2 regions of the Paenarthrobacter sp. R1 genome follow, and region 2 is predicted to be linked to the other one. Evidence: predicted binding sites of a transcription regulator. Region 2 holds the regulator's gene; the other holds the start of a gene.
What was found. Region 2 encodes LexA, which represses DNA repair genes until DNA is damaged. Its sites were predicted from a motif close to TCGAACANNTGTTCGA; they were not measured.
Positions count from the first base shown of each region.

Region 1 (4,376 bases), 2.0 Mb from region 2:
GGCGAAGGCGATGTGTTCCTGGTAAGTCTTTGGCGCTGACGCCTGCTGCACGGGCGCCAGGTTCAGCACCAGCCGGACCGCGCCGTTGCTGGCCTGCATTACCTGCGAGCGCACCAAGCCGCTGGGGCTGGGTACCTCGGCGAACGGCTGCGGTTCCAGGGCGAGGGCGCTGGTGTAGAAGAGGACGGCTTCGTCGAAGTGTTGCCAGGGCTGTGCGAGGTTTACGTGGTCAATGACTGCTGTTTGGGCTGCCCGCGGGTGCTCCAGCCCTTCGCCGAATTCCTGCGTCCACGCCGCTGTGCCGTCTGGGCTGCCTTGGCAGAGGAAGATCTCGGTGGAGTCCGGGGCGGAGATGCCTTGGAATACTTCTTCGTCTGCCTGGACCTTGCGGGACACCACTGGCGCCTTGAGTTGCTGGGCGCGGGCGGAGGCAATCACTGGGGAGTCGACGTCGAACCCCAAAGCGGCGATAGCCGGTTCCGTGTGCAAGGCCGCTTGTTCGTTGATGATCACGCGGGCCTGGCCCATGGTCCAGAGTTGGACGTCCTTGGTGCGGTGCCGGCCCTCGAACTCGAAGCCAAGCTGGCCCAGGAGTTTTTCCAGCTGCGCGGTGTCGTCGGCCTTGACCTCGGCGAAGTTGAACCCGGCGGGCTCGTTCACCTTGGGCAGGGTGGCCAGTTCCATGGGATAACGACGGCGGCCGGCGGCTTTTTGTTCGGATGTCCCGGCGGCGGCGGTTTCTGCGGAGGTGCCCGCCAGCCACTTGGCGCTCTGTTCCTCCAGCCAGATGAGTGAGCGCATGGCATCCACGGCCGTGCGCTCCACGTCCGACTGGCGGAACACGTCATTGAACACCTCCAGGGACACCGGTCCCGTGTAGCCTGCCCGGACCACGTGGCCCATGAACTTGGCGAGTTCGAACTGGCCCTCCCCGGGGAAAACCCGGTAGTGGCGGCTCCAGGACAGCACGTCCATGGAGAGCTTGGGGGCGTCGGCCACCTGGACAAAGAAGATCTTGTCCGCGTTGATGTCCTCGATGGGCGCGGTGTCCCAATCGCGGGAAAGGATGTGGAACGAGTCCAGGCACGTGCCCAGGTTGGGGTGGTCCACTGCCTCCACCAGGCGGTAGGCGTGCTCGTAGTCGTTGACGTGCTTGCCCCATGCCAGGGCCTCGTAGGCCACCTTGACGCCGTGGTCTCCCGCCAGTGCGGCAAGCAGTGCGAGCTGCTCTGCCCGCAGTTGGTCATCGTCGATCGTGGCCGTAGCCACGTTGGAGCAGACCAGGATGGTGTCCATGCCCAGGCGCGCCATGAGCTTGAACTTGGCCTCGGCCCGCTTGAGGTTGGCTTTCAGCAGGTCCGGAGTGACGCCGTCGAAATCGCGGAAAGGCTGGTAGAGGTCCAGGCCCAAGCCGAGGTCGGCGGCCATCTTGCGGATATCTTCAGGACTGAGCGGCGACGTGACCAGGTCCTGCTCAAAGATCTCGATGCCGTCGAAGCCCGCAATGGCGCAGGCCTGCATCTTCTCTTTCAGGGTGCCGGACAGGCAGACGGTGGCGATCCCGGTGCGCATCAGTGGGCCGCCTTCACGAGTGCCGATTCTTCGGTGGCGATGAGCTCAAGGAAGTGTTCACGCATGCGGTCGCGGTCGGCGTCTTTGCCGGTGAAGAGCTTGAAAGCGTCCGCCGCCTGGCCGACTGCCATCCGGCCGCCGTCGAGCACGTCGCAACCCTTGGCGCGCGCTTCGCGGACCAGCTGCGTTTCGATAGGGCGATAGACGATGTCCGCCACCCAGTGGCGGGGTTCCAGCAGCTCGATGTCGAGCGGCAGTCCGGGATGGGCTGCCATGCCGATCGGGGTGCAGTGGACCAGGCCGTCGGCGAGGGGCATGATGTTTTTCAGGTCGGCCGGCGTGTGCGCGGTGACATTTGCGACCGGGAAAAGTCCGCTGAGCTCAGTGGCACGCTCGGCCGCGCGGTTGGCGTCCATGTCCACAAGGTCCAGATGCTTGACGCCGGCTTTGAGGAGTGCATAGGCGACGGCGGACCCGGCACCTCCCGCGCCCAACTGGACGACGCGGTCCAGCTTCGCTGCCGGCAGTCCGTCGGTGAGCGCCGAACCGAAGCCGGAGAAGTCCGTGTTGTGGCCGATGAAGCGGCCGTCCCGGATCAGGACGGTGTTGACGGCACCCAAGCGATCGGCGTCGTCGGACACTTCATCAAGGTGCTGCAGCACCAGCTGCTTGCACGGGTGCGTGATGTTGAGGCCGTTGAAGCCCATGCGGCCGGCGGCTGTGAGGAGATCCCCGACGGCGGTTGCCGGCAACGCGAGATCCAGAAGGTCGATGGGGCGGTACAGCAAGCGAAGGCCCTGCACATCGGCCTCGCGTTCATGCATGGGCGGAGTCAGCGACGGCATGACGCCTTCGCCTATCAGGCCCACCAAAACGGATTCGGCTCGGTTGCTCATCCTCAAGCTCCTTTTACTTCGGCACCGCGGACTTTGGATTTTCTGGGTCCACGGAGCCGGGTGATATCGAGATTACTACAAATGTTCATATTCCGCACGCATGTTCTTATGGCGAACATTTCCAGCGTGCGCACCCAACTAGGTCGCAGTTAAGCGCGTTTAGAGGGGTCAAAACGCGCACCAATGCGGCCTAGCTGGGTGGGGGTAGGTGGGTGGGGTCGGTGGGGTTGGCATGGGCGGGGTGGGGTGGCTTAGCGCTGGGGTAGGCGGGCCGCCAGCTCGGCTGCGGCCTCCTGCAAGGTAGGGACGTGTGAAACCAGCTCCTCCATGGTCATTCGGAAGACCGGCACAGCGACGGCCACGGAAGCGAATGCGTTGCCCTGGGCGTTGAGGACGGGGACTGCGACTGCGCGCATGCCGATCTCGTTCTCTTCATCCATGACCGCGTAGCCCTGGCGCCGGACCTGCTCGATCTCCTCGCGGAATTTGTCGCGGTCCGTGATGGAGTGTTCCGTCAGCGGATCCAAGGGAAGTTCTTCCAGGAGCCGCTTCCGCTCGACCTCCTCCTCGAAGGCGACGATCGCCTTGCCCACGGAGGTGGTGTGCAGCGCGCCGAGATGCCCGGGGTCACTGGTTACGCGGAAAGTCTTGGGCCCGTCCACCTTATTGACCGTCAAGTGGTGGTCTCCATCGCGAACCGAGAGGATAGTGGCCTCATGGGTGCGTTCGGTGACCCGCTGCAGGACCGGGAGCGCCGTGGCCGCGAAGCCATGGTGGTTGGAAACGCGCTGCCCCAGCTGGAACACGCGCAGTCCAAGATGGTAGCGCCGGCCGTCCGGCTCGTAATCCACGAAGCCGTCCCGGGTAAGCGAACCCAGCAGTCGATACGTGGTGCTGAACGGCAACTCGGCCGCCCTGGCCAGATCTGCGGCGCTCGCCCCCTTCGGCTCGTCACCCAGCAGAACAAGCAGGCTCAGCGCCTTGCCCACCATGTCCGTTTTTGTGCCCTCTTTCACATTCATAGTCCGATGCTTTCATATGGTGAGAGCTATTTCTAGATAGTGGCGACATCTCTTGACAAGTGACCGCTCTCACAGCCAGTATTGCTGTATTGCACAAGTAGCTCTCACCATGTGGTTACTTTTGGGACGATCCGGCCGCACCTAGCCCTTGATCTCCCGCAGAAGCTTGATCCGCGACATCGTCGTCACAGAAGGAACTCCCATGAGCCAAACAATGCCGTCAGCGACGCCCGGCACTGAAACCACCACCGGCACTCCCAAGAAAGCGGCCCTCGCCAGCTTCCTTGGCAGCGCGGTGGAGTACTACGACTTCTTTATCTTCGGTTCGGCAGCGGCGCTGATCTTCCCGCATGTGTTCTTCCCGGACGCCGACGCCAACGCAGCCATCATGTCTTTCGCCACCTTCGGCTTCGCTTACGTTGCCCGCCCGGTGGGAGCGATCATCCTGGGCCACTTCGGGGACAGGATCGGCCGTCAGAAAGTCCTCATGTTCACCCTGGTGCTTATGGGTGCCGCAACCTTCGTGATCGGATGCCTTCCTGACTTCAAGACCATCGGCTGGTGGGCCCCGGTCCTGCTGGTGCTGGCACGGCTGGCCCAAGGCCTTTCGGCCGCAGGCGAGCAAGCCGGCGCTTCGTCGATGACCCTTGAGCACGCTCCGGACAACCGGCGTTCCTTCTTCACCTCCTGGACCCTCACGGGCACCCAGGGCGGTCAGATCCTTGCCGCCCTCGTCTTCATCCCCGTGGTGGCCCTCCCGGACGAGATCAAGTACGGCATCGGCTGGCGCATCCCGTTCTGGCTCAGCGCGGTTGTTGTGATCGTGGCCTACTTCATCCGCCGCACCCTGCACGAGCCCCCGGCCTTCGCAGAAGCCAAGAAGCAC
Region 1 is NZ_CP127115.1:1,998,346-2,002,721, forward strand. It holds gene QN084_RS09700 (bifunctional sugar phosphate isomerase/epimerase/4-hydroxyphenylpyruvate dioxygenase family protein) at 1-1,572, opposite strand, end outside; gene QN084_RS09705 (shikimate dehydrogenase) at 1,572-2,468, opposite strand; gene QN084_RS09710 (IclR family transcriptional regulator) at 2,720-3,490, opposite strand; gene QN084_RS09715 (MFS transporter) at 3,693-4,376, shown strand, end outside.
Region 1: the regulator LexA is predicted to act here: its motif matches at 2,561-2,576, upstream of QN084_RS09705 (shikimate dehydrogenase).

Region 2 (4,376 bases):
TCGAAGGTGGCTTCCCCAGCGAGGAACCCTCCGAGGGGCAGCTTTTCTCGCTAGGAGAGGACACCAGCGTGCCGCACTTTGCCGCCTCGGTGGGCGGGGCGTCTTCGCAGCTGGGCAAGGAAGTCCTCCGGCTGCGGGAGTGGGCCGGCAAGACGGCCACAGGCGACCGCGATGAGCTCATGCCCGGCGTTACGGACAGGGCGTGGCGACAGGTTTCGGTCACGTCCATGGAATGCCTGGGTGCGCAGAAGTGTCCGCTCGCCGAGGAGTGCTTCAGCGAGCTGGCACGGGCCAAGGCGGCGGAGGCGGACGTCGTGGTCACCAACCACGCGATGCTTGCCGTCAGTGCTTTCGAGGGCCTGGCCGTGCTGCCCGAGTATGACGTCGTTGTGGTCGATGAGGCCCACGAACTGCAGGACCGGGTTACCGGAGCGGTATCCGGGCAGCTGTCGGTGGCCATGGTCCACGCCGCTGCGTCCAGTGCCCGCAAGCACACAGCAATCACCGTTGACGCCCTGAACGCTGCGGCGGACCGCCTGGATCTGGCGCTGGTGGGGGTTCCCAGCGGCTTGCAGCCGAACGGCCTGAACGACGAGCTGCTCGACTGCCTCGACCAGCTGCGGGACGCCACGCGCGCCGCGCTGTCCGATTCGAAAACGGACTCCTCCAACGCCGTCGACGGCGGACGGCAGCTTGCGCGGTCGCGCCTGATGCTCATCCTGGAACTCTGCGAGAGGCTGCTCACGGCGAAGGAAAACCGGGAGGTGGTCTGGTTCTCCAGGAACGCTGCTTTCGATCCACAGCAGGGCTACTCCCAGCCCGATGACTCCGCACCTGCGCTCATCAACGTGGCACCGCTGAGCGTCGCAGGGCGTCTCCGTGAAGGACTGTTTGCCGATCACACAGTCGTGTTGACGTCCGCTACGCTTGCCATCGGCTCGGCCTTCGAACCGGCCGCCGGCGGATTGGGACTGGTGGGGGACGGTGCGCCCAGCTGGACAGGGCTGGACGTCGGGTCCCCCTTCGACTACCCCAAGCAGGGTGTCTTGTATGTCGCCCAGCACCTGCCGAAGCCGGGCAGGGGCACGTCGCCGGAAGCCCTGGACGAACTCGAAGACCTCATTCGGGCATCCGGTGGGGGAGCGCTGTGCCTTTTCTCCTCGCGGCGCGCGGCGGAAGAAGCGGCTGATGCCATGCGGTCGCGTTTGGATGTGGACATCCTGTGCCAGGGAGAATCCACCATGGCGGCGCTTGTGAAGCAATTCTCCGATGAACCGGACACCTGTCTCTTCGGCACGATGTCCCTGTGGCAGGGAGTGGATGTTCCGGGTGGTTCCTGCCGCCTGGTTGTCATCGACCGCATCCCCTTCCCGCGGCCGGACGATCCACTCATGACCGCACGCTCCCGGGCGGTGGCACAGTCCGGTGGTAACGGATTCATGGCGGTCTCAGCAACGCATGCGGCCATTCGGTTGGCACAGGGCGCCGGGCGCCTCATCCGGTCGACAGGGGACAAAGGCGTGGTTGCCGTTCTCGACTCCCGGCTCTCCACGGAAAGGTACGGAGGCTTCTTGCGTGCCGCACTCCCGCCATTCTGGACGACGACGGACCGCAAGGTAGTGCAGGGAGCGTTGGGGCGGTTGGCGAAGCAGGACCCCTAGAGGGAGCGCAGCACCGAAACGACCTTGCCCATGATGGTGGCTTGATCGCCGAGGATGGGTTCGTACTGGGTGTTTTGGGGGAGCAGCCAGGTGTGCCCGTCGCGCTGGCGGAAGGTCTTAACGGTCGCTTCGTCATCGAGAAGGGCTGCCACGATGTCGCCGTTGACGGCGTCGTTCTGACGGCGGACCACCACCCAGTCGCCGTCGCAGATCGCGGCATCGATCATCGAGTCGCCTGCGACTTTGAGCATGAACAGTTCGCCGTGGCCAACCAATTGCCGGGGGAGCGGGACGACGTCCTCGACGGATTGGTCGGCGAGGATCGGGCCGCCGGCCGCGATCCGTCCTACCAAGGGCACCATGGCGGTGTCACTGGCAGTTGCCAGCGAGGTGACATCCAAGCCGCCGCTGCTGAGCAGTGTGCCGGGAGCCTCCACCCCGGGAATGCCGGCGCCGCTGTCCAACGTCAGGGGCATGAGGACTTCCATGGCACGCGGTCGCTTGGGATCACGGCGGAGGTAACCAAGCTTCTCAAGCTGGGATAGCTGATGGGTAACGCTGGAGAGACTGGCGAGGCCTACGGTATCCCCGATCTCGCGCATGCTGGGTGGATACCCGTTGTCATTGACCGACCGCTGGATGGTCTCGAGGATTTTCTTTTGCCTGACGGTGAGGCTCTTCGGGGCTTTGGGGGCCTGTTGGCTGCGCAGGGATGCCCTGCCTCCTGTGGCTTTTGCTGCCATGTTCGCCAATGCCCTTCCGTTCCGCCCCGGGCCTGGTCCGTTGATGCCCGAAGATGCCGGGCCCAAAAATGTCAGACCCTCCTGATGCACTGAATCTGTGCCTGTTTCTTCACTCAAACGTAGGTCAGGCACGGGCGTTTATCAAACATTTGTTCTAGCGAGTCTCGACACCATTCGTTGATAAGTGCTAAAAATGTCATAGCAAGGTTCGAATATGTGTTCTATAAGCCGTTGTCGATGTTCGAAGGATGTTCGAACGCCGGCGCGGAGTGCACACAGAGAATTGGCAAGCCTGCGCGGTTCCGCCGGCGCAGGCAATCCTTCAGGAGGGCTCAGGCTCATGTCCGCTGTTACGTTCCACGATTTCCACTCCATCCCCGCCCCGGCGCGCATCAGGCTGACGCGGCGCGGCAGGATGGTCTTCTTCGGCATTCCCGCAATGCTCCTCGTTGCCGCCTTCCTCAGCCTGGCGGGCTTCCTCAACTCGCCGGCAAAGGCATCGGACAGCCAGGCGCAGCTTCAGCCTCCTGTCGCAGTGAGCGTGACCGTCCAGCCGGGTCAGTCCCTCTGGGGAATCGCGGGAGCGGCCGCGCCGGAACGTGACCCCCGTGACGTGATTGCGGAAATCATCGAGCTCAATGATCTCCGCGGAGGCCGTATCCAGCCCGGCCAGCAGCTGTTAGTCCCTGCCGGCTAGCCCACCGGAAAGGTTCCCAAGGGCCAGGCTCGGTGTCACAGTTACAGGGCACTTCGGCCGGACCCTTAAACTGTTATAGTGACTGACCAGCTTGAGCGACTCGACCGACTTCCCCTCCGGACCAACCTGCGTGGACTAAGCCCCTATGGCGCTCCGCAGCTTGATGTCCCGATTTTGCTCAACGTGAACGAAAACACCCATGGTGTTCCTGCCGATGTTCAGGCGGCCATCACCGAAGCCGTCGCGGCGGCGGCCACCGGGCTCAATCGCTACCCGGACCGTGAATTCACCGAACTCCGGGAAGCGCTGGCAGAGTACCTCGGCCATGGACTTACTCCCGGCAACATCTGGGCGGCCAACGGCTCAAACGAAGTTCTGCAGCAGATACTCCAGGCCTTCGGGGGCCCCGGCCGTAAAGCGTTGGGCTTCCCGCCCACGTATTCCATGTATCCGTTGCTTGCCAGCGGAACCGATACCGAATACGTCCTCGGTGTCCGGGCGGATGACTACGGTCTGGATGCAGCCTCAGCGGCCAGGCAGGTCGCCGAAACCGGCGCCAACATCGTCTTCCTTTGCTCCCCGAACAACCCGACGGGTACCGGCCTTGGGCTGGACGTCGTGGAGGCCGTCTATGAAGCGGGTGAAGCCAGCCAGGCAATCGTGATCGTGGACGAGGCCTATCACGAGTTCGCCCACGACAACACCCCGAGCGCCTTGACCCTGTTGCCCGGGAGGGAGCGCTTGATCGTCTCCCGGACCATGAGCAAGGCTTTCGCTCTTGCCGGAGCCCGGTTGGGTTACATGGCAGCTGCTCCCGAGGTGACCGATGCGATCAGGCTTGTCCGCTTGCCCTACCACCTCTCTGCCGTCACGCAGGCTACTGCCCTCGCCGCTCTGCGTCACCGCGAGGCCCTGATGGCCGACGTCGAGGATATCAAGGTGCAGCGGGACCGGATCGTGACGGAGCTCCTTCGAATGGGCCTCAAGCCCGCGGCGTCGGACTCCAACTATGTGTTCTTCGGCGGCTTGGAGAACCCGCACGAGGTATGGCAGGGCTTGCTTGATGCCGGCGTGCTGATCCGGGACGTCGGTATCCCCGGCCACCTGCGCGTCACGGCCGGGACCGAGGCGGAAACCACGGCCTTCCTGGAAGCGCTGGAGTCCCTTCTGGAATCCAAGTAGTCCCTGGCCCAACTAGACTTGTCCATAGATCCACCCCTCTGTTTGAAGGACGTTCCCCCCATGAGCGAAACCGGTTCAACGCCGTCCGCTGCC
Region 2 is NZ_CP127115.1:4,028,898-4,033,273, forward strand. It holds gene QN084_RS19225 (ATP-dependent DNA helicase) at 1-1,661, shown strand, start outside; gene lexA (transcriptional repressor LexA) at 1,658-2,404, opposite strand; gene QN084_RS19235 (LysM peptidoglycan-binding domain-containing protein) at 2,745-3,101, shown strand; gene QN084_RS19240 (histidinol-phosphate transaminase) at 3,180-4,283, shown strand; gene hisB (imidazoleglycerol-phosphate dehydratase HisB) at 4,344-4,376, shown strand, end outside.